3 regions of the Arthrobacter sp. TJ-266 genome follow, and region 1 is predicted to be linked to each of the others. Evidence: riboswitches for the same ligand, from Rfam matches in the RefSeq annotation. Region 1 holds a riboswitch; each other region holds the start of a gene.

Region 1 (10,072 bases):
TCCTCGGCCCCGCACCCGTTGCCGTACCCGGGGTCGTCGACACGTTCGAGGGCTACTCGGGCGACGACGTCACACTCGACGAGGTGTACACGAGCGCCGGCGTCAACGCCATCGCCCACTCCGCCGAGAACAAGGCAGGGGGAAGCTACGGACTCTCCTACAGCTACGACTTCGCGTCGCAGAACTACACGGGGATCGGCCGCACGGTCGATCAGGACTGGTCCGGCTTCACCTCGCTGAACGCCTGGATGCTGCCCGACGACTCGGGCACCGGCGCCACGCTGCAGGTCGTGGCCGACGGCGTCTACTTCGAGTACAACGTACCGCTCTCGGGTACCGCACCGCTGCAGGTCTCGGCGCCGTTCTCCGAGTTCAAGCCGGCCTCGTGGGACACCGCGAACGCGGGCGCCGTGCTCGACGCCGGGAAGCTGGCGAACGTCACCCAGTTCAGCCTCTACCTCGGACAGGGCCAGAACGGCGTCCAGCAGGGCACCATCTACGTGGATGACATCATCGCCAGGTAGAGCACGCAGCACACGAGGGACCGGCGACGGCGGCCATCGACCGTCATCGCCGGTCCCTCCTCTGTGCTGCCGGTGTGGCTTGTCGGTGCTGTCCCGGCGCCCTACATTGAGCCCATGAGCCACACCGACGCCTCTCGCCCCGGCCCCGCGCAGCCCCCCGCAGCCGGCGCGTCGGTCTCGTCGCCGACCTCGCAGCCGGCGTCTTCGCCGGTGTCTTCGCCGGTGTCTTCGCCGGTGTCTTCGCCGGGCTCGGCGGCGGGCTCGGCGGCGGGCTTGGACGCGGGCTCGGCGGCGGCGGAGGACGCGGCGGCACGGGGCCTCGCCGTCGAGCTCGTGAGCCGCGACGGCGAAACCGATTTCGGCGACCTCGCGGCGGCGCAGGGGCTCTCGGAGGACGACGGCGTGAAGACCCTCGTCGTCAAGATCAGCGGTGGCACCCCGGTCTTCGTCCTGATCCCCGGCACGAGACGCCTGGACTGGGCGAAGCTGCGCGCCCTCCTCGCCGTGAACAAGGCCTCCCTCGTGACACCCGAGGCCGCGCTCGAACTGACCGGGTACCAGCCCGGCACCATCACGCCTCTCGGCAGCCGCACGGCGCTGCCCGTCTACGCCGATGAGCGGATCACTGGCCGGGTGGGTATGGGATCGGGTGCGCTCGACACGCTGCTCTTCACGGACGCCGAGGCCCTCCTCGCCTCCCTCGGCGCGGTCGTCGGGGACGTCACCTCCGCCGTGACGCGGTGAACCGGATCCTCAGTCCAGAACCCGGGCGTAGCAGACGGAGTGGTCCTCGCCCGCGTACAGGCCGAAGTTATCGATCCGCCGGTACCCCTCACGCTCGTAGAAGCGCATGGCATCGGGCTGCTCCGTCCCGGTCTCGAGCAGCAGCTCCCGGCAGCCCCGGGCGCGCGCCTCGTCCTCCAGATCACGCAGCACCGCCGTGGCGACGCCCTGGCCGCGCAGCTCCGGCCGCACGTACATCCGCTTGATCTCGAACCCGCCCTCACCGAGCGGACGCAGACCGCCACAGCCCACGGCCTCGCCGTCGGCCGTGCGTGCGACCACGAAGTAGGGCACGTTGTCCGCGGTGGGCGGCTCGCCCGGTTCGTGGTCCTCGCTCCCGTAGCGCACGTGCAGCTCCGCCTGCTGAGCGGTCCGGAGGAGCACGGCGTCGGGGGCGTCGTACGTGGTGCGATCGATCGTGAGGTGCACGGGTCTCCGTTCGGCGGCGGGTGTCAGCTCCATCCTTCAGGATCCGGACCCCCGCCTGCATCACCCGTCCGGCTCGGCCTGCAGGTGGACCAGCACCGCCTGCTCGGGACTGAGCACGCCACCGGCCTCGACGACGTCCGCAGGCTGTCGCTTTGGTGAGGCACGGGACGGTCAGGGTGTGCCTCGGGCCACGGGACCAAGCCCTTCAATGCGTGCACACCGGGGCGGGCGCCGCATGGTGATCGAGGTCCGCCTATCGCTGAAGGCCCATTGGTACTAAGTTCATCTACTGAAGATAGTGACCGATCAGAGGACATACCGTGCTGCAGGGAACCATCGTCTTCGCCGGTGACAGCGTGACGGATTGCGGCCGCCGCGAGGATCCCGAAGGGCTGGGTCACGGCTACGTGCGTCTCCTCGCCGGCAACGAGACGCTGGTCGGCGCCCGGGTCCGCAACGCGGGCGTCGGCGGGGATCGCCTGGCCGATCTCGGCGAGCGCTGGCACCAGGATGTCGTCGCCCTCGAGCCGGACCTGGTCACCGTGCTCATCGGCATCAATGACACCTGGCGCCTGTTCGACAGCGGACAGCACTCCGACCCGTCGGCGTTCGAGGATCGCTACCGCGGCCTGCTCGGCGCGTTGGGACCCGCCACGCGCATCGTCCTGATGGAGCCCTTCGTGCTGCCGATCGACTCAGGGCAGGAGGCCTGGCGCCCCGACGTGCAGACCCGGATCGACGCCGTCCACCGCCTCGCGGTCGAGTTCGGAGCAACGGTGGTGCCGACGGATCGCACACTCCGCGAGAGGGCCGCGACCCTCGGGGCAGAGGCACTCGCCGCCGACGGCGTGCACCCCACACCCCTGGGCCACCAGGAGATCGCCGACGCCTGGATCAGGGCCGTGGAGCGGTGACCGCGGCCGACGAGCGGAGGTCGACGGCCCAAAAGGTTAAGCCTTCAACTTCCCGAGGCCCTGAGCTACCATGGACCGTGATCGAAAAGACCCGCCGCCGCGAGTCTTCCCGAGGTAGAATCATCGACCTCATCCGCTCCTGGGGGCCGATCAGCCGGGTGGAGTTGGCCGAGAAGACCGGGCTCACCCAGGCCACCATCTCCACGCTCGTGAGAACCCTCCTGTCCGAGAACATCGTGGTGGAATCCGGCCGTGGTGAATCGACCGGCGGAAAACCCCGGATGTTCCTCGAACTGAACCCTGCATCGCGCCTCGGCCTCGGCGTGCACATCGGGCAGGACTACATCACGTACATCGTGGCCGACCTCCGCGGGCACGTGATGGCGCGGCGACGCGTCGAGGGCCCGGGAGACACCAGCCCCCTGACCGTGGTGAGCCGTATGACGCGTGACATCGACGCGCTCATCCTCGAGTCGGGCGTGGCACGGTCGAGCATCGTCGGGCTCGGCATCGCGGCGCCGGGTCCGCTCGACCGCGTGGCCGGCACCGTACGGTACGCGCCGTCCCTGGAGATCTGGAGCGACTTCCCCATCAGGCGGGCGCTCTCCTCCACCACCGGCTTCCACTGCGAGTTCGACAACGACGCGACCGCCGCGGCGATCGGCGAGTACTGGCTCGGCGCCACGGAGGGGTACTCCACCTATGCGTCGGTGTACATGGGCTCCGGCATCGGCTCCGGGATCGTCATGGACGGCACCATCTACCAGGGCGTCAGCTCGAACGTCGGGGAGATCGGTCATGTGAGCGTGGACGCCAGGGGGTTGCCCTGCCCGTGCGGGAACATCGGCTGCCTCGAGCTGTACGCGAGCCCGAAAGTGGTGGTGGCGCAGGCAGCCGCTGCCGTCGTAGCCGGGACGCTCGACCTCCCGCTCACAGGGGTGATCTCGGAGGACTTCGCGGCCATCGGTTCGGCAGCGACCGACGGCGACGAGACGGCGCTCCGCCTCATGCGGGAGTCTGCCGAGTACGTGGCCAGCGCGGTGATCTCCATGGTGAACCTCCTCGATCTCCAACTCATCGTCCTCGCCGGAAGCGCCTTCTCCACGGCCGGGAGCTTTTATGTGGACATCATCTCCAGTGCCCTGGCGGAGCGCGCACTGGCCCGCGCCATCCATCCGGTCGAGGTCCGGCTCTCGGTCAACGGGAACGACGCCGCGGCGCTCGGCGCCGCGACCCTGGTGCTGCAGGACAGGCTGTCCCCGCGCAGCCTCAGATCGGTCTCCTTCGCCTGAGGGACCTGATACGCCCGATGCGCGGCCGGCGACTCCGGAGCGGGTCAGAGCGCTATGAGGGCATCCACGATGTCGCACGTCTCGGTCCGCGTGGTGTAGTCCGCACGCACGTCCATGAGCCGGATGGTGCCGGTGGCGTCGCTGACGAGCACCGTGGGGAACGGGATGGTCGTGGTGCGGTCCATCGCAGCACCCACCACGTCCATCCCGAGCGCAGCCCGTGCGCTCATCGCCTCCTCGCTCGGAGTCATGACGATCCCCAGGCTGCGGGCGAGTGCGTTTCCCTCGTCGCAGTACAGGTCGAGCGTCACTCCCTCCGCCCGGGCGGAAGCGGCCGCCCTGTGCGGATCCTGCGGGCTGACCGCGAGGAGCCTCGTCCCGAGGGCGTCCACGACCGGTCGCAGCTCCCGCTGGTAGGTCCTCAGCGCGATGGTGCAGAACGGGCACCACGAGCCGCGGTAGAAGACGATCACGGCGGCGGCACCGACGAGCAGCGTGCTCAATCGCTCGGACGAGCCGTCCACGCCGCACAGCACGGCGTCCGGCAGTTTGTCACCGACCACCGCCGTGTCCCTCGGCACACCGGCACGCCGGAGGTCCTGCTGCTCGCGCTCGAACACCCTCGCGAGCTCGGGGCCGATGCGCGCGTTGAAGGTGGGTAGGAAGTTCTCGACCTGCGACGCGATCGTTGCCGTGAAGTCCGTCCTTCGCTTCATTCGCTCTCCTTAGGGCAGGCATCGACATGCCCGCACCCACACCCATTGTGGCGGAGGTCACCAACGATTCCCAGTAACGGCTCGCACGCGCCCGGTGTGGGATGCGCGAACAAAGGACCGCTTCACCCGCGCCACGGCACGTGTTCGGAAACCGACGGCTCAGCAGGAGCCCTCTGCGCTTAACCTGCGCGGATCCTTTGGCACACTTCAGCGGAAGTCCGCCCTACTGTGCTTCGTCCGGCGGCAGAATAGAACCAGACCGCTGACACCCCGGCAGATCCTTCAGCCCGGAGCAGGCGCTCGACGACAACGGCAAACCCGGCGTGAGCCGGGGACGCAAAGCCACGGGACCCACGCGGTCAGCCGGGCCACCGAAACCAGTGAGGTCACATGTCTCCCGCCCTTCGCTCCCCGTTCCCGGCATCACTTCCGAGCCCAGCTGTCCTCCGCCTCGTGATCATCGCGGTGACGAGCGTGCTCCTTCTCGTCGGTCTGACGCCGTCGTCCGCCGGTGCGGCCGCGACGATCAGCCTCAGCAGCGCGACGGGCGCGCCCGGAGCCGCCGTGACCGTGACGGGCGCGGGCTTCCCGAAGCGCGCGACGACGACCCTCACCGCGGGTTCAGCGACGGTCACCGTCACGACGACGTCCACCGGCGCCTTCCGCACCTCGATGGTCCCGGCGGGTTCCGGCGCCATCACGGTGACGGCGACCGCCGGCACGGTAGCGGCTCGCGCCACCTACACCGTCACGCCGGCGCCTACACCGGCCCCATCGCCCGTCGACCCGGCCGTGAACCCTACGAAGGGCATCCGGTTCGGCGTCGGCACCAACGGCGGCCCTGCGGCCGCAGCCGAACTCGACGAGGTGGCGCGCCTGGCCGGCGAGGCGCCCTCGATCGTGCTCTCCTACAAGGACTTCCGGCAGCCGGCCCCCATCGCGGAACTCGACGCCGTCCGCGCGCGTGGCGCGGAGACCCTCCTGACGTGGGAGCCCTGGGCCTGGGGTGGCGGCGTCGACCAGCCCGCCTACTCGCTCGACCGCATCACGGCGGGCGACTACGACGCCCACATCCGCGAGTGGGGCCTGGCACTCGGCGCCTGGGGCCAGCCCGTGTACCTGCGCTTCGCGCACGAGATGAACGGCGACTGGTACCCGTGGGCCGAGGGTGTCAACGGGAACGGCGCGGGCGACTACGTCGCGGCCTACCGCCACGTCCATGAGGTCATGGCCTCCACGGGTGCCTCGAACGTGCGCTGGGTCTGGAATCCGAACGTGCCCTACTGGGGTTCGACCCCCCTCGGCGGCCTCTACCCGGGCGCCGGGTACGTCGACGTCGTGGCCCTCGACGGCTACAACTGGGGGACCTCGCAGTCCTGGAGCGCATGGCAGGAGCCGGAGGCACTCTTCGGCGAGGGCATCGCGCAGCTGCGACAGCTGGCTCCCGGTAAGCCGATCGTCATCGCGGAGACCTCCGCGTCCGAGCTCGGCGGCTCGAAGGCAGGGTGGATCAGCAGCCTCTTCGGCTACCTGTCCGCCCAGCCGGACGTCGCCGCCCTCGTCTGGTTCCACATCGACAAGGAAGCGGACTGGCGCATCAACAGCTCCACGACGGCGTCCGATGCCTTCAGAGCGGGGCTCGCCGCACGTCGGTGACTCCGGTGCAGGTCGCTCCTGTAGGTGGCGCGTTCCGCAGGCGCGTCAAACTCACGAGGTGTCGTTTCTGCCGCATCAGGTCGAGACAGTAGTTAGCGTGCTTGAGGGTGTCCCGTTTAGGGCGCCATCACCGGGCTTTTTCTCGGGCGGGGCATATGGGAATCGCTCTGATCAGGCGTGAGTAAGTCAAGCTGTCAGTTCGCACGGTCGCCTGCACAGATGCTCAAGGTCGTCTGCACGGCCGCAGACCGACCGGCTTACGGGCGCCTCGGAATCCGGATCTAAGACTCGTTTACAACCGAGGCAATTTCGTCCGCGATTTCGGCGATCGTGTCCGTGGCTGTGTTTCGAGCGATCTTGTCCACAAGAGAAGGGGACTGCCTTGCGATCTCGTCTCGAGATACTTCGTGCCAAATCGGAAGCATGCGTTGATCGCCGTTGACGCTGAGCCCGATGATTCCATCGAGTTCGTACTGAGGCCAGCCCTTCGCGAAAAACGAACTCGACAGGATGACGATGCCGAAGGCGCTGTGGGCTAGTCCGTAGTCGATCTTTCTGCGTAGGCTGTCACCGATCCGCAACTCGGTCTTGTCGAGCCACACCTTAAGCCCACGTTCTCGCAACGCAATTGCAAGAGGTTCAGCAACGGAAGACTTGTCTTCACTCGCGTGGGAAATGAACACGTCCCACGTCTCACCGTCTTCGTTCGGAACAACGGGCGGACGTTCGTGTCGGATCCCTTGCAAGGACTGTTGCGACGCCGACTTCGCGACAGGTAACGCCGGGGGTTCAACGGCAACCGTTGAGCGCACACTCCCCGCTTTCAAACCCATCAGGTCAACGGTCAAGTACCAGCTTCCTGTGCGCGGGACCGTAATCCGGAAGGGAGAGGTCTTGACCAAGCCTCCAAAGAACTTGTGCGCTCTGCCGTTCTTGTATGAATTGAAGTTCGAGCTGTCCATCAGGCGCACATTGGCGGCTTTGGTCAGTGTCACGACCACGGTCGCCCCCTTGTCGAGGCGGTTCCAGTGATACTTCGTAAACGGCAAGCCTGCCATTTCGCCCTACCTCCCCGACCTTGTGTGGCCGTATTGTTCACCCTGGCCCGCTAGGACCTTATCGAACCACACGCCCCGGACACGCTGGCTTCTCGGAGCCTATTAGGCTTAGCAGCTCCCGCGTTGCAACACATGAGGATGCCGACCTCACCGACGATCTCGACAATCAAATCCCCAGAAGCCCGAATCAGGGTTGTCATGATTGAACGTGCCCCTCGGCGTCTGAACCAGAATCGGTCAAGGATCCTTTAGTGGTCATCCGGTAGGACGGCGCGGCCAGTCTCGTACTCGAGGAAACCGTCCTCCTGAAGCTGCGACGGCCGACCAGCAACTCCCTGAGCGAGATCCGCAGGGCAGGAGAACGCGATGAGGCTCGGAGACATGACGTCAACCAGACACCCCTGTTCCGCCAGCTCCGACGATAAGCCGTGCCAAGCATTTGGGAGATCCGAGGTAATGAGAACCCGGAATGTTGAAGCACCAGATTTCTGCGCGATACCTACCGCGACGTAGGGCCCCTCTGCTGACCGAATCCCTTTGACCAGGTCCCCGAAATTCACGTCGTAGAGGTACATGGGCACGGCGACAATTGTCAGTTCGTCGTCACTTTCGGGATGCGCGAGGAGTCCCTCCCACGCTTCCTCCGTGTCTTGATCAGGAGGCAAAGCGAACCAGACTGTTTCTGTTGGGCCTGCAGCAGCGGGTACCGGCTCCAGGGCCCCTTCCACCCAGTGAGTGACGAGGGAAGGGTGTTGTATGTACCTCGGCGTGAGCTGACACTAACCGCTACGAAAGTGGTGTCCTGCTGCAGGATCCTTGATCGGCACAAATTAAGTATCGTCTGTGATGATCCATCGGGACGTGTTCTTAGAGCGAAAGAGACCATACCAGTGAAGGAATTTTCCCCAGTTGCATTCGTGCGGAAACTCAGGATGAAACGTGCGGTAAGAGTCTTCTTCGTTTTTTCGATTATGACCGTTTTGGCGCGCCCGTCGTAGTTGGGCTTCTCGGCCACAATACAGGGATGCCAATCGGGCTGATCGTTGTATTTTTGATGACGCGTATAGTGATCTATGCACGGTCGGACCCGGTCTACGCACGAACGACATGAAATCGCTTGCAATTCCCGTAAGGAATCAGGGATTGCCCCGCCTGCTGACATGATGACCATTGATCTCGGGCGGTGACCCTGCGGTCACTGCAGAGCGGAGAAGAACGGCACAAGCACCGCGATGCAGAACAGTAGGGCAGCAATAGCGGCACCGAGTCTCATCTGCGTCCTGCGGAGAACGTCCCCTCCACTCAGCTCTACGCGCTCTTTCCGCCGGGATTCCCAGTCGAGCACCTCACGCTCATACGGGGTACCCCCGACCACTCCGGATCGGAGAAGTGCGAACCGCTCGGAGGTGTCCCACTCGTCGCTGCTGCGTCGGTCGCCAAACGGCGGCAGGGTCCAGTTTGTTCGCAGGCCTTGGAGCAAAGCCAGGACTGCTTCCATCGGTTTGTTCTCAAGAAAATTGCGTTGTGTCCAAGCCACTTTTGCGCGTTCCAAAGGGAACCCAAGTTCCACCTCGTCTCCTTCGCGTCGCACCACAAACGCCACCCGGGGTGGTGATCCGGCGGCGCCTCGGGGCGCCGTCAACTTTGCGACATGCACCCAGTGGAAGGATGCGACCACTTTGGGCCTCGGGCCACGCCCGAGGAAAGTAACGCCGTCGCGTTCAGCCATGACCGTGAAAAGCCGTGGGAGACCGGCTTGCTTCAGCCCGGCGACCTCCGGCCGGACCTTCTGCAAGGCAGCCAGGAACGTGGCGTCGCGCCGGCCCTGTAGCACGGTGTAGTGATTAAGCTCTGCGGCAGTCTGGAAGAAGCCATTTTCACGAGCGTCAAGGAAAGAACACATTGTCGCAGCGAGAAGTGCGCCCAGCACGGCTTCTAGCAGAAGGAGCCGGACCGACAGATCCTGGGCCGCTATCTGGAGGAACAGCCAGTACCCCAGCATCGCGACGCTCGCACAGGCGGCGGCGAAAGTTGCCCTCTTCTCACGGAGGCGAAACGTCCAGGTTCGGCGGACCAGGCGTTGCTCGTTCGCTTCGCCGGCGGTACGCGGCTCACCGTTCCGCCGCAGTACCTGGAACTTCATCCGTGCTGTATCGTCGCGGCCTGCTTCGTCCGGGGGAAGCGGAACTTTACCGCTGCTTTCCGCCCCCCAGGACGAGTAGGCGCTGCTCAATTCCGGTAACAGTGCCCGCAACTTCTCCAGCTCGAGGAGGAGCCGTTCGTAATCGATCTTTGTAGGCGAGATCCCGAAACGCTCCAGCCGACCCCGGGAACCCGCCGTAGAAAGCTTCCCAGGTCCGGGCTGTGACTTGAGCAGGTACCGCGCAAAGCTGGTTGTCATGAAATGGCAATTGTCGAGTGCGTCGGCGTAGAGGTCCATCCCCTCCGGCCCTCGGACACCGGCAAGAACCACAGAAGTCCGTTCGAACTGCACTGTGGCAAAGGACGCCGCCACATCGAGCAGCAGAAAGATGTTGGATGCCCCATATCTGGCGCATCCGGTTTCTGCGAGGCTGCCGTGCTCCGGAAGGTCAAGCGCCTTCTTGACGCTCTGAACGACCCGGGTGAACATAGTGCCCCCGTGGGCGCGTTCTATGTCGCGGAACACCAGAAGATCCAATATGTCGGCTCTGATTCTCG
Region 2 (10,072 bases), 170 kb from region 1:
GGGCGCCCGGCTGGGGATGACGAGCCCCAGGCGGTCGTACTGACGCAGGGTCTGGGGGTGCATGTCGGCGAGCTCCGCGGCCACGGAGATGACGTAGACGGGCATCGTGTAGTCCATCGGTGGCCTCCTTCCGTGCCGGTCCTCCCGGCGTTCGGTCAAATGTACTGTTACAGCCGCGCCTTCGCGGCAAGGCCGGCGCGGGGGTCGGCGTCCTTCGTGGCGTCCCGGAAGGCCTCGACGGCGGCTTCGGCCTCCTTCGACAGGTTCTGCGGCACCACCACCTCGACCGTGACCAGCAGATCCCCCGTGGCCTTGGAGGTCTTGACGCCCCTGCCCTTGAGGCGGAGCGTCCGGCCCGACGGCGTCCCCGCGGGGATGCGCATCCTCACCAGCTCGCCGGAGAGTGTCGGCACCTCGATCTCCGCACCGAGGGCGGCTTCCGGGAAGGTGACCGGGACGGTGATGCGGATGGTGTCGCCGTCGCGCTTGAAGAGCGGGTGGTCCTTCACGGACACCGCGACCATGAGGTCTCCCGGGCCCGCCTGCCCGGGCTGGCCCTTGCCCTTCACGCGGACCTTCTGCCCGTCGCGGATGCCCGCGGGGATGCGCACGTCGATCTGCTCGCCCGAGGGCTCACGCAGCCCGATGGTGGTGCCGTTGATGGCGCCCGCGAAGGAGATGGACGTGGTGGCCGTGCGGTCGGCGCCCTTCTGCGGACGTGGCTGCTGGAAGCCGCCGGGGAAGGTGCTGCCGCCCATGCCCCCGCCCCCGAAGAGGTCCGCGAACTCCGGCGGGAGGTTGCTGTTGGAGAAGCCGGTCCGCTGGCGCGGCCCCGCACCCTGGCCGAAGAGGTTCCCGAAGATGTCCTCGAAACCCGCACCTCCGCCGGCTCCGGCGCCCGGACCCCCGGCGGAGAAGCGCGCGCCGCCGCCCATGGCACGTATGGCATCGTACTGCTGGCGCTGCTCGGCGTCGGACAGCACCGAGTACGCCTCCGACACGTCCTTGAACATCCGCTCGGACCCGGCATCCCCCTGGTTCTGATCGGGGTGGTGCTGGCGTGCGAGCTTGCGGTACGCCTTCTTGATGTCGGCATCGGACGCATCCTTGGAGACACCCAGGATCTTGTAGAAATCCTTGTCGACCCAATCCTGACTAGCCAATCGGAGTCTCCTTTCCTAGGAAGAACAATGAAGTACGGCGGGTCAAAAGCCCTTTGACAGCCCCCTTAACCCGGGAGAGCCGGGCGGAGCACCGAGGAAGGCGGCTTTAATATTTCCCAGCGAGCTCTGCGAGTCGGGAAATTTCGTTGCCGCCGTTCGGTGTCCGCCCGGCGATGCAATCTACTCGGGTACTGCGACGATCACCTGCGCGGCCCGGAGGACGCGCTCCCCCTTGCGGTAGCCCGCCCGGAGAATCTGGCTGACGCTGTCCGTCTGCACCTCGGCGCTCGGCTGCTGGATGAGGGCCTCGTGGATGTTCGGGTCGAACTCCACCCCCACCTCGTCGATCCGCGTCAACTCGTACGTCCTGAGCACGTTCTCGAGCTTCCCCGCGATCGCCGCGAACGGGCCCTCGGCGAGATCGCCGTGCTGACGCGCGGCATCGATGTCGTCGAGGACGGGCATCAGCGTGGTGATGACCCCGATGACCGCCTGGTCCCGTGCGACGTCGCGGTCACGCTCGACGCGGCGCCGGTAGTTCACGTACTCGGCCTGCAGCCGGAGCAGATCGTTGCGGAGTTCCGCGACCACGTCCACCGCCGGGTTGCTCTCGCCGCCGGCCTCGTTGAGGATCGCCTCGGCCTGGGCCAGGGCGTCTCCCTGCGACGCGTCGGCCGCGGGAGCGGCCGGGCCGCCGGCCGCGGGATCCCCCGCAGTCGGCTCACCGGCGTCGTCCTGCTGCCCACGGACCTCACCGGTCTCGGGATCGATCTTCCGGTTGTCGCGGAAGTTCACCGGTTCCGCCTGGTGCTCTTCGTCGTTTCCGTGGTGCGGCATGGCTACTTCTTCTCGTTGGTGTCGTCGTCGACCACCTCGGCGTCGACGATGTCCTCGTCGGCGCTCGCGGAGGCGGACTGGTCATCAGCGGGGGCGCCACCGGCCTGCGAGGCGTCCTGCTGCGCGGAGGCGTAGATGGCCTCGCCGAGCTTGGACTGCGATGCCTGCAGCTTGTCGAACGCGGTCTTCACCTCGTCGTCGTTGTCCTGGCCCTCGAGCGCCTTCTTGAGGGCGTCGACGTCGGCCTGGACCTCCGTGCGGACCTCCTCGGGCAGCTTGTCCGAGTTGTCGGCGATGAGCTTGTCCACCGAGTAGGCGAGCTGCTCGGCACCGTTGCGGGTGTCGGCGGCCTCGCGGCGCTTCTTGTCCTCGGCGGCGTGCTCCTCGGCCTCGCGCACCATGCGGTCGATGTCCTCCTTGGAGAGGGACGAACCACCGGTGATGGTCATCGACTGCTCGGTGCCGGTGCCCTTGTCCTTCGCGGACACGTGCACGATCCCGTTGGCATCGATGTCGAAGGTGACCTCGACCTGCGGCACGCCGCGGGGGGCCGGGGCGATGCCGGTCAGCTCGAACGTACCCAGCGGCTTGTTGTCGCGGGTGAAGTCGCGCTCGCCCTGGAAGACCTGAATGGCCACGGACGGCTGGTTGTCGTCCGCCGTGGTGAAGGTCTCGCTGCGCTTGGTCGGGATGGCCGTGTTGCGCTCGATGAGCTTGGTCATCATGCCGCCCTTGGTCTCGATGCCGAGGGAGAGGGGCGTGACGTCGATCAGGAGCACGTCCTTGCGCTCGCCCTTCAGCACACCGGCCTGCAGTGCGGCGCCGACGGCCACGACCTCGTCCGGGTTGACGCCCTTGTTGGGCTCCTTGCCGCCCGCGAGCTCACGGACGAGCTCGACGACGGCGGGCATACGCGTGGATCCGCCCACGAGGACGATGTGGTCGATGTCAGCGACCTTGATGCCAGCCTCGGAGATGACGTCGTTGAACGGCTTCTTGGTGCGGTCCAGCAGGTCCTTCGTCAGGTCCTGGAACTTGGCGCGCGAGAGGTGCTCGTCGAGGTGCACGGGCCCGTCCGCCGTGACGGAGAGGTACTGGAGCGAGATGTTCGTGGAGGTGGCCGAGGAGAGTTCCTTCTTGGCCTGCTCGGCAGCTTCCTTGAGGCGCTGCAGGGCGATCTTGTCCTTCGACAGGTCCGCACCCTTGGCCTTGGCCTGCGAGAGCAGGTAGTCGACCACGCGCTGGTCCCAGTCGTCGCCGCCGAGGCGGTTGTCGCCGGCGGTGGACCGCACCTGGATGGTCGAGAACGCGTCCTCGTCCTTGCCGACCTCGAGGAGCGAGACGTCGAACGTTCCGCCGCCGAGGTCGAACACGAGGATCAGCTCGTCCTCCTTGCCCTTGTCGAGGCCGTAGGCGAGGGCGGCCGCGGTGGGCTCGTTGACGATGCGCAGCACCTTGAGGCCCGCGATCTCACCGGCCTCCTTGGTGGCCTGGCGCTCGGCGTCGTTGAAGTACGCCGGAACGGTGATGACGGCGTCGGTGACCTTCTCGCCGAGGTAGCTCTCCGCGTCGGTCTTCAGCTTCTGGAGCGTCCGCGCGGAGATCTCCTGCGCGGTGTACTTCTTCCCGTCGACGTCGACGTTCCAGTCGGTGCCCATGTGGCGCTTGACGGAGGCGATGGTGCGGTCGATGTTGTTGACGGCCTGGCGCTTGGCGATCTCGCCGACCAGGACCTCGCCGGACTTGGAGAAGGCGACGATCGACGGCGTGGTGCGGGCGCCCTCGGCGTTCGCGATGACGGTGGGCTCGCCACCTTCGAGGACCGAGACGACCGAGTTGGTGGTTCCGAGGTCAATACCTACTGCACGTGACATGCAAGTTCCTTTCGACTGCCCGGGATTTGCGAGGCGCTCATCCGCCGGGCGCGTGGATTGAGCGTTCTGCACTCAACTGTAGTCCCGCGGGTCGGTAGGACCAAACCGAGTTGAGTCGACCCGACTCAGGTTGACAGCTCAGGCAGCAGGCACGGCGGTGATCAGCCCTTCCCGGAAGGCGTCGACGAAGAGGGCGTGATCCTCCCGCACCCGCTCCGCGTAGGACTCACCGAAGGTGACGATGTCCTCGATGAACGCCTCGGTCGCCGAGCCGACGACGGCGAGGATGGCCGTCTCGGTCCGGAAGGGCACGAGGTCGTGGTCGCTGTCCTCGTCGGTGGAGCAGTGGATCTTCGCCGTCGCCTGCCCCAGCGCCTCGAGCACCGGGGCCATCTGGTCCGGTTCGGTGAGGTCGTCCCAGGAGAGGTCGCGCTTGTAGGGCGAGAGTTCGGACACCACGAAGGAGACCCCGCGAAGGGTGGTGTGGCCGAGGAAGGGATCGGTGTGCGGCTGCAGTGATCGCTGACTGATCACGGCCCGGTGCCCGTCGTCCTCGAAGAAACCCCGGACGCGCTCGTCGTCGACGATCCGGCTGGGCGCCGCGATGGCCGACTGCTTGAGGGTCAGGATGATGTCGTTCTCCTGTGCCTCGTCGAAGCCCTCGATCAGGACGTTGTAGGCGGGCAGCCCGGCGCTGCCGATGCCGAACCCCTTCTTCCCCACGATGCCCTTGACGCGGTAGTACACGCGCCGTCGGGACCTGTCACCGTCCGGGATCGTCTCCAGGTAGCGCGCGAAGGCCTCCGCCACCTCCGCGTACTCGGCGTCGTCCAGCATCCGGATGGAGCCGTCGTCACGGAACTGCCGCTCGTCGTCCACGATCACCGTGAGTGCGTCGAGCAGGCGTGTCCGCCGCGCCGAGCGGGCCTGCTGCAGGACCCGGTGGATGGTGCCCTCGGTGTTCTCGAGCCCGAAGGCGAAGGCCGATTGCTCGTCCTCGACGTAGTCCGCCACGCGGCCGAGGTAGGCCTCGAGGTAGGTGCGTGCGAGTGCACGGACGGACTGCGACGGCAGCGCCTTCTGCCAGCACAGCAGCGTCAGGGATGCGACGAGGCGGCGGAGGTCCCAGGAGAAGTGGCCCACGTAGGCCTCGTCGAAATCGTTCACGTCGAAGATGAGCCGACCCTCGTTGCTCATGTAGGTGCCGAAGTTCTCCGCGTGCAGATCGCCGTGGATCCAGACCCGGGCGGTCCGCTCGTCCGCCCAGGCGTCGTCGAGCTCCGCCATGTCCGTGTAGAAGAGGGCGGCGCTGCCGCGGTAGAACGCGTACGGATCAGCGGCCATCTTGCGGAACCGGGCGCGGAAGGCGAGTGGATCCGCCACCATCAGGTCCTGGTGGGCCTCGACGAGCGTGCTGACGATGAGCTGCTGACGTACGGTGCTGGCGTCCATGCGCCCACGGTACGCGCGCAACCTGTGCGGCCGGCGGCGGTGATGCGATACTTCCCGGATGGACCTGGACCAGTGGTGGATGCTCGTGATGCCGCAGACGCGTGACTGGCTGATCGCGCACAACGGCGAGCCGCTCTCGCCAGAGGTGGTGGCCGACATCAGCCGGGCGGGCGGCCTGATCGCCTCCGAGACCTGGTGGATGGGCGAGCGTGGACCGGACGGCGTCCACCTGTCCGACGCCGCCACGGACTGGATCGAGGAACGCGCCAACCTCGAGCGGTGAACGGGGAGGGAGCGGTCACCCGAGGACGAGCATCACGGCGAGCGCCAGCATGACGACGGCGATCAGGGCGTCGAGCACGCGCCACGCCGACGGTCGCCGGAAGAGCGGGGCGAGGTAGCGGGCGCCCACCCCGAGACCGGTGAACCACAGCACGGAGCCCAGCCCGGCGCCGGCGGCGAACCACCACCTGCCGTCGGTGCCGTGCGTGCTCGCGAGGGAGCCGAGCAGCAGCACGGTGTCGAGGTACACGTGCGGATTGAGCCAGGTCAGGGCCAGGGACGTCCCGAGTGCGGCCTGCCACGACGTGGCCCGCGTGCCGCCCTCGGCGTCGAGCGCCTCCCCCTGCACCGCGCGCCGTGCCGCGAGGACCGCGTACCCCGTGAGGAAGAGGGCCCCGGTCCACCGCACGACGTCGATCAGCACCGGCGCGCGCTCGATGATCACCCCGAGTCCGCCGACGCCGAGGCCGATCAGCAGCAGGTCCGAGACGGCGCAGACGGTGACGACGAGGGCCACGTGCGAGCGCCGTAGGCCCTGCCTCAGCACGAAGGCATTCTGCGAGCCGATCGCGATGATGAGGGTGAGGCCGGCGGCGAGCCCGGTGGCGACGGTGGTGATCATGCCTCGAACGTAGGGCGTGACGCCCGGTGTAGACCAGCTAATCCTTCTACAGCATGGTAAGAAGTGCTCATGAAGGACGTCGACGCCGCTCAGGCGCGTGCTCTCGCTGCCATCGTGACCGGCGGCAGCTTCGAGGCCGCGGCCGAGGCGCTCGCCATCACGCCGTCGGCCGTGAGCCAGCGCATCCGGGCTCTCGAGCTGTCCGTCGGGCGCCCGGTCGTATCGCGCACACGACCTCTCCGGCCCACGGAGGCCGGGCTCGCCGTCGTGCGCTTCGCCCGCCAGCTGGATCTTCTCGCGGCCGATCTCGCCCTGGAGCTCGCGGCGACCGGCGAGCAGGAGCGGCAGCACATCACCATCGTGGTGAACGGCGACTCCCTCCACACCTGGGTGCTGCCCGCCCTCGCCCCCGTGGCGGGGAACCTGCAGATCGAGGTGCTGCGCGAGGACCAGGAGTACTCCCTCGAGCTCCTGCGCAGCGGCGCGGCATCGGCCGCGATCACCTCGGTGGCCACTGCGGTCCAGGGGTGCAGCGCACAACCGCTGGGCGTCATGAGGTACGTACCGGTGTGCACGCGCGAGTTCCGGCGGACCTGGTTCAGCGCCGGCGCCACGCCGGACGAGCTCGCCGCCGCGCCGGTGATCGTGTTCGACCGCAAGGACGACCTCCAGGACCGCTACCTCCGCAGCCGCTCCCCCGGCGTCCTGGCGCCACCGCGTCACTACGTGCCGGCCGCCCAGGAGTTCGCGGAGGCGATCAGGCTCGGCATGGGCTGGGGGCTCATGGCGGAACTGGAACTGAGGGAGGGTGCGGCCGGTCTCGTCACCTTCGACCCCGGCGCTCACGTGGACGTCCTGCTCCACTGGCAGCAGTGGAGGCGTGGATCCCGGGCGCTCGGCGCGGTCAGCGACGCGGTGCGCCGGGCTGCGGGTGTTCTTCGACGGCAGGAGACCCCGTCATGACCTCGCCCCGGACCCGGGCGACCTCTCGGAAGTGTCGGTCGGCGTTGCTACCATGGTCGAGCGGGCGCACGCCCGTCGACAAAGGCAAACCTGGTGCGAGGCAGGGACGCAAAGCCACGGGACCCTCGGGGTCAGCCGGGCCGCCGAAGAGAACAGGGTCACGAAGCATGTTCCGGAGACGACATTCCGATGCATCCCGACCGGTAGCCGATGGCCTCGGCCGTTGCCCGGCACACGTGGTGACCGCGAAGGCCTCACCGCGCACTCCACGAACATCGGCCCAGTATGAATAGCGCCCCGGTCAGCGACCGCCGCGCGGCCGTGGTGATCGAGGACGATCTCGATATCCGCAATCTTGTGTGCGCCATCCTCGAGCAGGGCGGCTTCCAGGTGTCCGGGGCCACCACCGGGCGTGAGGGCGTGGACGCCGTCCGCGCCGAACAACCCACGGTCGTGACGCTGGACATAGGCCTCCCGGACATCGACGGCTACGAGGTGCTGCGCCGCATCCGCGCCACGACCGACTGCTACGTGGTGGTGCTGACGGCGCGCGACGAGGAGACGGACATCCTCACTGCCCTGCAGGCCGGGGCTGACGACTACGTACTCAAGCCCTTCCGACCCCGCGAATTGCGGGCGCGGATCGACGCCCTGCTGCGCCGGCCTCGTGTCAGCGACGTGGCACTGCGCCTCGAGCCGCCCTCACCCGACGCCGTCGTCATCCCGCCGTCCGGAACCGGCGGCGGCCCACCCGCGGACGTCCTGCGCCATGGGAACCTGGTGGTGGACGGCGGTACCCGCACGGTGGAGTGCGCAGGCAAGGAACTGCCCCTCACGAAGACCGAGTTCAACCTGCTGCACGAGCTGCTGAACAGCAAGGGCGCCGTGCGGACCAAGGAGGATCTGGTCCGGGTGTCTCGCGGCAAGGAGTACCGCGGCTACAACTTCGTGAGCCGGACGGACGAGCGAGCCATCGAGGTGCACATCGCGAACCTCCGCCAGAAGCTCTCGCGCAGCGAGGGTGACCCGGACCTGATCACCACGGTCCGCGGCGTCGGCTTCAGGATCATGCCGAGTCGCTCGCCCTGAGCCGGAACCGTCAGACCGATCCGGGATAGGTCAGCTCGAGCTGCCGCAGGGTGTCCGCGGCGCAGGCGCGGAGCACCTCCATCACGTCGGAGCCGGCAGACGCGTCCGCGGCGAGGGTGGTGCGCGCGGCCCGTGCGGCATCACCCAGCCGGCCCGCCCCGATCATGTCGGCCGAGATGCTGAGACTGATGACGGCGTCCCTCGCGCCGGTCGTGTCACCATCGCGCAGTCGCAGGTCCAGGCGGTCGAGCTTGTCGCCGAGGCTCGTGGAGAAATCCCTCGCGAAGCGGGATACCACAGCTGTGTCCGAGAAGTCCTGCCGCATCTCCCGCAGTACCCGCGGATCCAGGACCATCGAGGGCGCGTCCGCTCCTGGAACGGCGTCGTCGGGGGAGGCCGCGCCGTCGTCCTGCTGGAAGCCGCGAGGCTGCGGAGTGGGATGCGTGGACACCCCCTCAGGGTAGCCACGGCTGAGTGCCCAGTACCGGTATCCACAGGTTCTTGCGCAAAGCCTGAGGATGATGCCCTCGACCTCACCGCGCCTCCCCCATCTCCTGCGGATCGGAAGAGGTCCAGCTCTCACTCCCCGGGAGTGATCGTGTATTCGAGGACCTGACGGGGATCCCCGTCCTGCCAGTTGACGCTGATCTGGACGCCGGAACCGAGCTTCGTCCCGACCGGCAAAGCCTTGTCGTGCGAGGCGTACAGGCCGGATTCGTCGTCGGACACCCACTGGTCCACCGCCTCCGCCTGCACCCCGTAGGTGTCCACGGAGGCCACCACCTCGGCGACCAGCTCGTCGGGCTCATCGAAGACCCGGAACAGGGTGATGGTGTCCACGGCCGCACCACCCGAGGCGTCGAAGAGCTTCAGCATGGGCGTCTCGAGCACCACCTCGCCCTCCGGCATCCTCACCGTGACCTCGAGCGGAGTGGTTTCGTCCACCGTCACCATGGGAATGAAGGCGTCATCGGCGAGACCGATGTCGGACTTCGTCAGGGCGCCCGATGTGAGGTTCAACGTGGCGGACCGCGCATCCTTGATCGCCTCGACACCTCCCTCGTCGAATCGCGAGGATCCCGCCTTTGTCAGTTCCATGGCCTGTGCTCCTTCGTTGCTGCCTGATGACGAACACGCGGTGAGCGCAAGCGCCGCGCACATCACGATGCCAGCGACGGTCCGCCGGAGGGTCGCACGCGTCACTGGTTCACCTCCACACCGAAGCCATCGATGATCCTCTGCGTGAGGTCGGGGATGGTGTTGGAGGGCCGGTTGGCCTCGAGCCGGTCGCCGAAGTCGGAAGCGATGATGCGCCGCGCCTCCTCCGGGTCGTTCTGCAGCAGCTCCTGGTAGCCCGGCAACGTGTCCTCCACGATCAACTTCCACCTGTCTTCCTGGTTGGCGATGTTCCCGTCGGGAAGTCCTGTGGTCCAGTCCACGCTGCCCTGCAGTGGGTTGTCCCGGCCGAAGACCGTCTCGGGTCCCGGTGTCTCCTCGGAGCCGCTCAGCGGATAGACCTCGGGGTAGCTCGTGGCACCGGCAATGCTCGGCTCCCCCACCAGGGTCATCCCCCACGTGACGACATCCCCCGTGCCCGAGCCGGAGGTGCCCATGAGGACCGCGAGCTGCTCCAGCTGCTCCAGATTCGCGCCGATCATGCCTCTGGCGGTCATGCGTCCCCCACTCCTCTGCTCGTGGCCTGGCTCATTGCCCTGCCCTCGACACCGGCGAGGATCTCACCACAGGCTATGGCGGGCGCCGGGTGGTGTCCGTGGAGAGAGGTGCCCATG
Region 3 (10,072 bases), on a different contig from region 1:
GCCATGATCCACGGCATCAGCGAAGGGGTGGTGGCCGTCGATGCGCACCACCGGATAGCACTGCTCAACGACGAGGCGAAGCGGCTGCTGGGCCTCGACGACGCCGCCACCGGCCGCCCGGCCGAGGACGTCATGGAGCCCGCCCTCGCGCGGCTGCTCACCGATCCGGCGGACACCGACGAGACCGTGCTCTCCGGCGAGCGCGTGCTCCTCGCACGCACCTCGGACGCCCTGGTGGACGGCACGCGGGTGGGCCGCGTGATGATCCTCCGTGACCGCACCGAGCTCTACCAGCTGCTCATTGACCTCGACGGCGAACGCGACGTCACCCAGGCGCTCCGCGCCCAGGCGCACGAGTTCGCGAACCGCATGCACACCATCTCCGGGCTGCTCGAGCTCGGCAGGACCGGGCAGGCGGTCGACTTCATCTCGCGCTCCGGCCACGGCGGGTCACTCGTCGCCGGGAGCATCGCTCCCGGCATCCAGGACCCGGACGCCGCGAGTCTCCTCATGACGAAGAGCACCATCGCGGCGGAGAAGGGCATCGACCTCACCATCGACGACTCCTCGACCCTCGCACCGGACGGCACCACCGACGTCGTGACCGTCCTCGGCATCCTGATCGACAACGCGCTGGAAGCCGTGACGGCGAGCGGGCGCGGCGACGGCCAGGTCTCGGTGCACGTGGCCACCGAGCCTGGCTCCGTCCGCATCACCGTTGCCGACAACGGCCCCGGCGTCGCCCCGGCGGACCTCGACGGCATCTTCTCCTCCGGGTACTCCACGAAGGACGGCGGCCGGACCGGGACGCGCGGCTTCGGCCTGGCGCTGGTGGACCGCATCGCCCGGCGCCGCTCGGGGCACGTGGTGGTGGACGACGCCGACCTCGGCGGGGCCGAGTTCACCGTCTGGCTCTCACCGTCCCACGTCGAGGCGCGCGCCGGGCTGCAGGTGCCATGACCCTCCCCGCCACCGTTCCGCTGATCCCCACGCTCGTGGTCGACGACGACCACGAGGTGGCGGGGATCCACACCGGCTTCCTGCTCGCGCACGGCGCGTTCGACGTCGTCGGGGCCGCGCACACCGGCGCCCGTGCCCTGGAGCTGGCCGAGACCCTGAGGCCCCGGCTGGTGCTGCTGGACATCCACCTGCCGGACATGACGGGCATCGACGTGCTGCGGGCCCTCCGCAACCGCCCCGGTGACCCCGTCGACGTCATCGCGATCACGGCCGCCCGCGAACTCGACACCGTCCGTGCCGCCGTGGCCGGCGGCGTGCTGCACTACCTCGTGAAGCCGTTCAACGCGGCCGTGCTCAACGAGCGGCTGGACCACTACGTCGCCTACCGCCGCGATCTCGACGACCACGCGGCCGCCGGAGCCTCCGCCCTCGACCAGGGGCGGATCGACCAGCTGCTCCGCACGGGCGCGACTCCGGGCGCCGGGCCGGGAAGCGCGTCGGGGACTGCGACGGGCACCGCCGCGCTCCTGCCGCCCAAGGGCCTCTCCGCCCCCACGCTCGACGCCGTGATGCTGGACGTCCGTGCGCACGGCGGCGGGACCTCCGCCTCCGAGGTGGCCGAGCGCCTCGGTATGGCGCGCGTCAGTGCCCGCCGGTACCTGGAGTTCCTCGTAGCGCGGGGCCAGGCGCGGATCGTCCCGCAGTACGGGTCCGCGGGGCGGCCGGAGAAGTTCTACGTGTGGACGGACGCGGGCGCCCGCTGAGACCTGACTCCTGAGGAATAACACCGCGCACACGCTGTTGTCCCTGCATGACCGAGAACACAGCCCCGAACACAGCCCCGGACACGACGCCCACACCGACAGGGCACACGCGGACGGCGGCGGACACGTCCGTGCAGCCACGTGGCGTCCGCAGCACCATCGGGTTCATCGGCTCGGGCAACATCGGCGGGCAGCTCGCGCGCCTCGCCGTCGCCCGCGGCTACCGCGTGATCATGAGCAACTCCCGCCGCCCGGAGTCGCTGCAGGAGCTCGTGGCCGAACTCGGTGACAGTGCACGCGCCGGCACGGTGGAGGAGGCGGCCACCGGGGGCGACGTCGTCGTGGTCACCATCCCGCTCAGGAGCATCGATGCCGTCCCCGCCGAGCCGCTGGCGGGCAAGCTCGTCATCGACACGTGCAACTACTACCCGGAGCGCGACGGGCACATCGCCGAACTCGACGACGAGACGACCACCACGAGCGAACTGCTGCAGCGCCACCTCCCCGGGTCCTTTGTGGTGAAGGTGTTCAACGGCATCCACTTCGCGCAGCTGACCACGGACGGCACACCTACCGGGACACCGGGCCGTCGCGCCCTGCCCATCGCCGGTGACGACTCAGACGCCAAGCAGGCCGTGACCGAGCTCCTCGACGAGTTCGGCTTCGACACCGTCGACGCCGGTGCCCTCGCGGAGGGGTGGCGCTTCCAGCGCGACACCCCCGCCTACGGGCCGCAGCTCGACGCCGACGGCCTGCGCGAGGCGCTCGGGCGGGCTGCCCGCTACGCGGACATGTAGGCAGCCAGTGCATCGGCCGGATCCGTGCGGCTCACTCTCCGCGCTCGGCGGACGGCGGACGGCGGACGGCACTATCGTTGCCGGCGAGGCCCAGTGATCAGAAGACGAGGTAGCACCATGAGACGTGGAGCCCACATCGACGGCGAGTATCGATACACCCTCGACCGTCACTGGGGCGACGACGAGGCATCACGGAACATCCTGCACCTCGTCATGTTGAACCCCTCCGTCGCTGACGGGCTCGGTGACGACCCCACCATCCGGCGCTGCATCAGTTACGCCCGATCGCTCGGACTCGACGGGCTCCGCGTGGTCAACCTCTTCGCGCTCCGCTCCACCGACCCTCGAGGCTTACGCACTCATGTAGACCCCGTCGGCCCGCGCAATGACCAGATCCTCGATCAGTGCATGCGCGAGGTCGCGGACGACTTCATGGTCGCAGCATGGGGAGCCGACACCTTCGCCCGGGACCGAGCCACAGTCGTCCATGCACGTGTCGCGTCCCACGGCATCGCGCTGAAGTGCTGGGGGAGAACGAAGGACGGTCACCCTGGGCATCCGCTCTATCTTCGACGAGATGCCGTACTGACCACGTGGACGCCGTGATGGTACCGGCTGTCCGTCGACAGGTTCGGTCTTCCTACCCTTGGTGAGCCGGTCCGAGCCGCCGGGCTGAGTCCCCCGTCGGACGGGCCTCCCGCCGCGGGGTCTACTTCCCGCCGAGGACGATCGGCGAGCAGCGTGTCCCCTCGCAGATCTGGTAGCTGACGGACGCCCTCGTCGTCGTCGTCGAGTAGCGGCCCGTATTGGGGATGGTGGTCCTGACACCGTTCGTCACGAGGGTCACCGTCGTCGCCTTCGTCCCCGACCATGCCAGCGCCGTGATGATCCCGCCGCGCACCTTGGCGCTCGCCACAGCGAGCTTGATGGAGGGTACCGGGGCAGGCGCCGGAGCGGGTGCGGGAGCGGGAGCGGGTGCGGGAGCGGGAGCGGGTGCGGGAACCGGAGCGGGAACCGGAGCGGGAACCGGAGCGGGAACCGGAGCAGGGGCAGGTGCCGGAGCAGGGGCAGGTGCCGGAATCGGAGCAGGGGCAGGCGCCGGAACCGGAGCAGGGGCAGGCGCCGGTGCCGGCACGAAGGAGAAGTCCCTCACCACCACCTTCTCCGGCATGACCGCCGCAGGAGTGCCTCCGCCGCCGTCGGTCACCCAGAGGTTGAAGTGGATGGTCTCGCGAGCGGGCTCGGGGACGTTCTCGCCCTCCAACACCGTGCGCTTGAGCAGCGGCCCGGCGTAGCCCTCCCCCGCGAAGGTCTCGAAGGTGAGCTTGTTCGGCTCCCACACCAGGCGGTGGGTGAGGATTGGGTGGTTGGTGACACCGAAGATTGCGGTGTTGTTGCCCACTCCGGGGGGCTTGGTGGCGTCGAACCAGAAGCCGTGGCCCTGCGTCACCGGCCACACCTGGTTGTAGTTGCTCCCTCCGCCCCAGGAACTGGCCTCGCAGAGGTCCATCTCGTTGTAGCCGGGGGCCACGGCGGGGTCGTAGGTGAAGAGGCACCCCCACACCACTTCCTTCTGCAGCGTGGTGAGGTCCTTCTCGATGGTGGTGCTGTAGGTGCCGTACCCGAAGCCGTGCCGCGTGGTGTTGAACTCCGCCCCGATCGCCGCCTTGCCCGTGGGGTTGGAGAGGGTCATGGTCACATGGCCGTTCGCGTCGGGGCTGCTGACGTTGGCCGGGTCGAAGAGCTTGTTGTAGTTCGGTGCGCCACTCCACCACCGCTTCTCCCAGTTGAAGCCCTTCCAGGCGAAGTCGCCCACCGGGCCGGGGTTGGCCGCCATCGGGGTGGTGTCGGCGGCGGTCGCGGGTGCCGGGACGGCGACCGCCAGCATCAGCGCTGCGGTCACGGCCCCGATGAAGGACGCCGCGTTCCGACGCCGGTGCTGTGGGCGGGTCTCGACGGTGACTGCCTGGCGGGCACGACGACGTACGGGAAAAGGAAGCATGGCGGAGACCTTCTCGTTCGGTAGCCCGGCGGACCTCGAGGGTTCCGTGGCTTTGCGTCACCGGTTCGCACCGGCTTTGCCCTTCTCGCTGAGCGGTTGCCCGAGCGCCGCCGTCGGTCCTCGACCACAGGGCCTCCGGCCCTTCCATCCTCCCGCCGATCCGCCGCCCCCACCCGGCGGATTCGCTCAGCAATGCCTCAGGATTGACGCAGTGGGTCAACCCGGCCTATCCCGTATGGGACCCGTCCGGACACTCAGGTACCTTTGTTCCAGTATTCGCGGCCCCTGACACCGGATGGGCGGCCCAGCGCTACCGGTCCGGCGTCCGGCCGGCACCGAAGCAGTGCCAGGCGCACAGGTAGGAACGGGAGTCCCGCATCATGAGTACCGAATCATCGGGGTCCACGGCCGCAGAGATGAACCCGCACCAGGAGGACTCCGGCGGACGCAGGCTGCTGATCCGCGCCGTGGTGCTCGTGACCACCGTCCTCGGGCTGAACTACATCGTGTGGCGCTGGCTCTACTCGATCAACTGGGATGCATGGTGGATCGCCATACCCCTGGTCCTCGCGGAGACCTACTCGCTCATCGACTCGCTGCTGTTCGGCTTCACGGTCTGGAAGCTGAAGAAGCGCACGCCGCCCGAGGCGCCGGAGGGCCTCACGGTGGACGTTTTCATCACCACGTACAACGAGCCCCTGGACCTCGTCCTGACCACGGCGCGTGCGGCGAAGGCCATCCGCTACCCGCACCGCACCTGGATCCTCGACGACGGCAACCGGGCGGAGGTCCGAGAAGCGGCGGACGCCGAGGGGATCGGCTGGATCACGCGTTCGGCGGACTGGAAGGACATGCCGCGGCACGCGAAGGCGGGCAACCTGAACAATGCCCTGATGTCCACGGACGGCGAGTTCCTCGTGATCCTCGATGCCGACCAGATCCCCGATCCGGAGATCCTGCACAGGACGCTCGGGTACTTCACGAACGAGAAGATGTCCCTCGTGCAGACCCCGCAGGTCTTCGTGAACGTGCCGGACTCGGACCCGCTCGGCAGCCAGGCGCCCCTGTTCTACGGTCCCATCCAGCAGGGCAAGGACGGCTGGAACGCGGCCTTCTTCTGCGGTTCCAACGCCATCATCCGCCGCGAGGCCCTCATGCAGCTCGGCGTCACGCGCTACGTCACGGAGATCGAACTGGCCCTGCACAAGGCCCTGAAGACCTCGGACAAGGTCATCGCGAAGGCGAAGAAGGGGCTGGATCCGGGCAACGACCGCATGGTCGACGCCCTGGACCTCGTGGCGAAGGACCTGAGGAGGGTGCGCCGCCGCCTGCAGAAGGGGCACGGCATCTCGGAGGTCACCTACGAGTTCCAGCAGCGGATGGTCTCCATCACGCGCCTGCTCGTCAGCGCGGACATCGCTGCGTTCCACGCGGATCTCGCGTCGCTCGAGGACCTCGACATCGCCGGGCTCGACGCCGGTCTGCAGGACGCCTCGGCGTCGACCCCCGCTCTCGCCGTGGTCGACGACGCCGCCCTCGACCAGCTCGCCCAGCGCGCCTGGTCGCCACTCGCAGCGATCGACGCCGTCCGCGTCCTCATCGATTCCGTCAACGCGGACCGCAGCGGGGAGGCGCAGGCCGTGATGCCGATGGCCACCATCTCCGTCACCGAGGACATGGCCACCTGCATGCGGCTCCACTCGCTCGGGTGGGAATCCGCCTACCACCACGAGAAGCTCGCCGACGGCCTCGCGCCCGAGGACCTCAACTCCATGCTGACGCAGCGGCTCCGGTGGGCGCAGGGCACCATCCAGGTCATGTTCCGCGAGAACCCCTTCGCCCAGAAGGGCCTGACGATCGCCCAGAAGCTGATGTACGGGGCCACCATGTGGAGCTACTTCTCCGGCTTCACGGCCCTGATCTACATCGCGGCGCCCATCATCTACCTGATCTTCGGCATCCTCCCGGTCAACTCCATCAGCATCGAGTTCTTCTCGCGGCTCATCCCCTTCCTCGTGGTGAACCAGCTGCTCTTCGCGATCGTGGGCAAGGGCACCAAGACCTGGCGTGGCCAGCAGTACTCGCTGGCCCTGTTCCCCGTGTGGATCCGCTCGGTCACCTCGGCGTTCGGCAACGTGTACCTGGGACGCAGCCTGGACTTCGCCGTCACCCCGAAGACACTGCAGCAGGATGCGCAGCTCCGCTGGGACCTCGTGAAGCCGCAGCTCTGGGCCATGGGCCTGCTGCTGGGGGCCGCGATCATCGGGATCATCCGCCTCGCAGTGGGCCAGGCGGACGTCCTCGGCACCACCGTGAACATCGTCTGGGTCATCTTCGACCTCGTGATCTTCAGCGTCATCATCGAAGCAGTCCGCTACCGCGGCTACGAGCACTATCAGGCGGACATCGCTCGTGCGAAAGAAAGGCAGGACGCCAGGGAATGACCGGTCTCACCCGGGGGCGGAATCGCCGGAGGGGACCCGTCCGGATTCTGATGGCAGTGTGGTTGACAGCGCTCATCGCGCTCGGCACACCCGCCCTCACCGCGGTTCCCGGCGCCATCGCCGCCCCAGCGGTGACCATGACGACGCAGGACCAGCAGCCCATCGAGGACCCGACGTCGCTCACCGAGGGGCGCTACTTCGGCCCGGAACTCGACTGGTCCGCCTCCGGCGCCCGCGCCTACGCGGACCGGTCCGGCGTGACGCCGTCGTTCTACAGCCGTCCCGTCGCCTACCCGCTCGACGCCGATGCCGAACGCGACCTCGCGGACCTCGCTCGGCAGAACGCACCGCTCGGCGCGCTGGCCGTCGTCTCGCTCGAACCGACCGTTCCGCTCGAGGAGCTCACGGCAGAGGACGCCGCCCACCTGGCGGAGACCCTGGGGCGGATCAGCGAGGGAGTGCGCACCGCGTTCTTCCTCCGCTTCGCACCCGAGATGAACGGCACCTGGTTCGGCTGGGGCCAGCAGCCGGACGCGTACGTGGCCGCCTTCCGCACCGTCGCGGACGTCGTGCACGCCGAGGTGCCGTCCGCGGCGATGGTGTGGGCGCCGTCGTACGCGGCCGGGTACCCGTTCACGGAGGCCTACGGCGCCGTCGAGGGGCTGGAATCGGGCAGCGTCCCGGCACTCGACAGCAACGGGAACGGCCTGATCGACGGCGGTGACGACCCCTACGCGCCCTACTACCCGGGCGACGACGCCGTGGACTGGGTGGGGCTGTCCCTCTACCACTTCGGGAGTTACGAGAGCGGGCAGGTCGCCGTCACCGACGGCGCCCGCACCTACTCGGGTGCCATCCGGACGTCCGTGCTGCCGGAGCCGGACAAGTTCGCAGACCAGCTCGCCGGCGTGTACGGCGCGGCTCCCGGCGCCCCGCAGATCGACTTCGCGAAGGAGTACGCCTCCGGCAGGGACCAGCGGATGATCGTGCAGACCGCCGCCCTGTTCGATCCCGAGGACGCAGACAGCGCGCCGGAGACCGAGATCAAACGGGCCTGGCTGGAGCAGGTGCTGGCACCCGGCATCGCGGAGGAGTATCCCGAAATCGGGGCCGTCACCTGGCTCGAATCCTCGCGGCCGGAGCCCGAGGCCGAAGGCCACACGGTGGACTGGGGGCTCCTGACGGACGACGGCGCGACGGCGGCGCTCGCCGACACGCTCGCTACGGACCCGGGCCTCCGGCTCGGGCCCATCACCGAGGTGGTCGCCCAGGAGGACGCCAACGAGGCGACGTCCCAGGTATGGGAATCAGGCTCCCCCACCAGCACGGCGATGAACTGGCTCGTCGGATCCGTCGTCGGACTGTTCGTCCTGGTGCTCCTCGCCGGGCTCGCCCGGAGATTCGTGCCGCAGTGGCGCTACCCGGACGAGCGGAACCCGCGCGATATGCGCCTGGATCTGCTGCGCGGGTGGATCATCACCGCCGTCGTCGTCACCCACATCGAAGTGGCAGGTCCGTGGTCCTTCCTGGCCCTGAACATCGTCGGGGCCATCACGGGTGCTGAACTGTTCGTCATGCTCTCCGGCGTGGTGATGGGCATGGTCTACCCGGTGGCGATCCGCCGGCTCGGCTCGAAGGCCGCGCTGAAGGGCACCCTCAAGCGCGCGCTACGTCTCTACCTGACGTCCCTCGGCGTGATCCTCGCGGTGTACCTGCTCGCTCTCGTGCCCTTCATCGACGCCGATGTGATCACCACGTTCACCGACCGCGGCACGGGCGACGACGGCGGAGGTGCGGCGGGGCGTGTCTACGACCTCTACCCGAATGCCGCCAGGCTGTTCGACTACCCACCGCCCGGGTACGCCATCCGCGACCTGCTGCTCCTGAACATGGGGCCGTGGACGTTCAACATCATGGGTCTGTTCGTGGTGCTAACCCTCACCGTGCCGCTGCTCGTGGAACTGCTGCGGAAGAAGCTGTGGTGGCTGCTCCTGCTGGTGAGCTGGTCCCTCTACGTCATCGACAGCATCTACCACGTACGCGTGGTCGACTCGCAGTTCCAGGACGTGTTCCCGCTGCTGACGTGGCAGGTCATCTTCGTGCACGGGATCGTGGTGGGCTACTACCGCCGGCAGATCATCGACGCGCTCAGCCGCAACGCCGGGAAGCTCCTCTTCGGCGCCCTGCTCGGTGTCTACGCACTCGGCCTCGGCGTCCTGTGGCTGAACTCGACGTTCCGCCTGGAGTTGCCGTTCGTCCCCGAGGGCTTCTACGAGAGCCTGTACGACGCCGGGTACGTCCGGGTGTTCATGCAGCCCGGGCGCCTGATCGACCTCGCGTTCTTCGTCGTCGCGGCGCACATCGTCCTCACCTGCTTCTGGAAGCCGCTCAACAGGGCGTTCGGCTGGCTGTACATCCCGCTCGGGCAGTCCAGCCTGTACGTGTTCATCGTCCACGTGTTCTTCGTGCTCGCCGTGGGAAACCTGCCGGGCCTCGACCGCACCAGCTGGTGGCAGGGCCTCGTGATCCACGCGGTGGTGACGATGATCATCTGGGTCATGGTGAAGAGGAAGTTCCTCTACTCGGTGATCCCGAACTAGTCGGCGCCGCGCCAGATCCGACGCCAGAGGGACCGCTTCTCCGGCGCGGGCGGCGCGGCCTCCTCGGCTGCGCGCCTCGCGGTGGCCCGGCGCTCACGCCACCGCTCCACCTCGGCCTCCACGTCGCGGAGCTTCGTGATGACCGGCGGCCCGCCCTGCAACTGCCGCCGTGCGTCGATCACGCGGTAGTTGAAGTCCTCGAGGATGTCCCGCACCTGCTTCTCGGTGTACTGGCGGTCCAGGCGGTCGTCGAGCTCGGCGTCCTCGGTGCGCAGCAGGATGGCGCGCGGTCCGAGGCCGGTGATGTTCTCCCGCTGGATCAGGCCCTTGACCCACCAGTCGGGGTCGTGCGCCTCGCCGAGCCCCGGGATCGGCTTTCCGGCCAGCGCCAGGTTGTCGAACTCGCCGCGGGCGATCGCGCGGTCCACGATCAGCCGGGCCCGCTTGACCTCGTCCTCGCCCTGTCGCAGCGGGGCCATCTCGCCGGTCGCCTCGTCGCCGCCGT

What was found. A riboswitch is a leader RNA that binds a small molecule or an ion and turns the genes downstream of it on or off. The one in region 1 is predicted to bind cyclic di-GMP.
Region 2: another riboswitch for cyclic di-GMP. It lies ahead of AC4D12_RS01565 (response regulator transcription factor); the one in region 1 lies ahead of AC4D12_RS00700 (glycoside hydrolase family 26 protein).
Region 3: another riboswitch for cyclic di-GMP. It lies ahead of AC4D12_RS13150 (LamG domain-containing protein); the one in region 1 lies ahead of AC4D12_RS00700 (glycoside hydrolase family 26 protein).

What each region holds. Positions count from the first base shown of each region.
Region 1 is NZ_JBZCNC010000001.1:123,510-133,581, reverse strand. It holds gene AC4D12_RS00730 (glycosyl hydrolase) at 1-524, shown strand, start outside; gene AC4D12_RS00725 (aminoacyl-tRNA deacylase) at 759-1,268, shown strand; gene AC4D12_RS00720 (GNAT family N-acetyltransferase) at 1,278-1,736, opposite strand; gene AC4D12_RS00715 (SGNH/GDSL hydrolase family protein) at 2,057-2,650, shown strand; gene AC4D12_RS00710 (ROK family transcriptional regulator) at 2,728-3,942, shown strand; gene AC4D12_RS00705 (peroxiredoxin-like family protein) at 3,987-4,658, opposite strand; cyclic di-GMP riboswitch class I at 4,960-5,034, shown strand; gene AC4D12_RS00700 (glycoside hydrolase family 26 protein) at 5,049-6,314, shown strand; gene AC4D12_RS00695 (DUF1883 domain-containing protein) at 6,596-7,372, opposite strand; gene AC4D12_RS00690 (DUF4265 domain-containing protein) at 7,621-8,100, opposite strand; gene AC4D12_RS00685 (hypothetical protein) at 8,568-10,072, opposite strand, start outside.
Region 2 is NZ_JBZCNC010000001.1:288,511-298,582, reverse strand. It holds gene AC4D12_RS01605 (heat shock protein transcriptional repressor HspR) at 1-117, opposite strand, end outside; gene AC4D12_RS01600 (DnaJ C-terminal domain-containing protein) at 168-1,163, opposite strand; gene AC4D12_RS01595 (nucleotide exchange factor GrpE) at 1,344-2,000, opposite strand; gene dnaK (molecular chaperone DnaK) at 2,003-3,874, opposite strand; gene AC4D12_RS01585 (DUF2252 domain-containing protein) at 4,013-5,326, opposite strand; gene AC4D12_RS01580 (hypothetical protein) at 5,385-5,609, shown strand; gene AC4D12_RS01575 (LysE/ArgO family amino acid transporter) at 5,625-6,230, opposite strand; gene AC4D12_RS01570 (ArgP/LysG family DNA-binding transcriptional regulator) at 6,300-7,193, shown strand; cyclic di-GMP riboswitch class I at 7,267-7,341, shown strand; gene AC4D12_RS01565 (response regulator transcription factor) at 7,479-8,282, shown strand; gene AC4D12_RS01560 (hypothetical protein) at 8,293-8,733, opposite strand; gene AC4D12_RS01555 (hypothetical protein) at 8,862-9,380, opposite strand; gene AC4D12_RS01550 (hypothetical protein) at 9,482-9,955, opposite strand.
Region 3 is NZ_JBZCNC010000004.1:310,582-320,653, forward strand. It holds gene AC4D12_RS13130 (ATP-binding protein) at 1-960, shown strand, start outside; gene AC4D12_RS13135 (response regulator) at 957-1,724, shown strand; gene AC4D12_RS13140 (NADPH-dependent F420 reductase) at 1,772-2,521, shown strand; gene AC4D12_RS13145 (DUF1643 domain-containing protein) at 2,639-3,127, shown strand; gene AC4D12_RS13150 (LamG domain-containing protein) at 3,231-4,523, opposite strand; cyclic di-GMP riboswitch class I at 4,540-4,614, opposite strand; gene AC4D12_RS13155 (glycosyltransferase) at 4,940-6,967, shown strand; gene opgC (OpgC domain-containing protein) at 7,018-9,567, shown strand; gene AC4D12_RS13165 (DnaJ family domain-containing protein) at 9,564-10,072, opposite strand, start outside.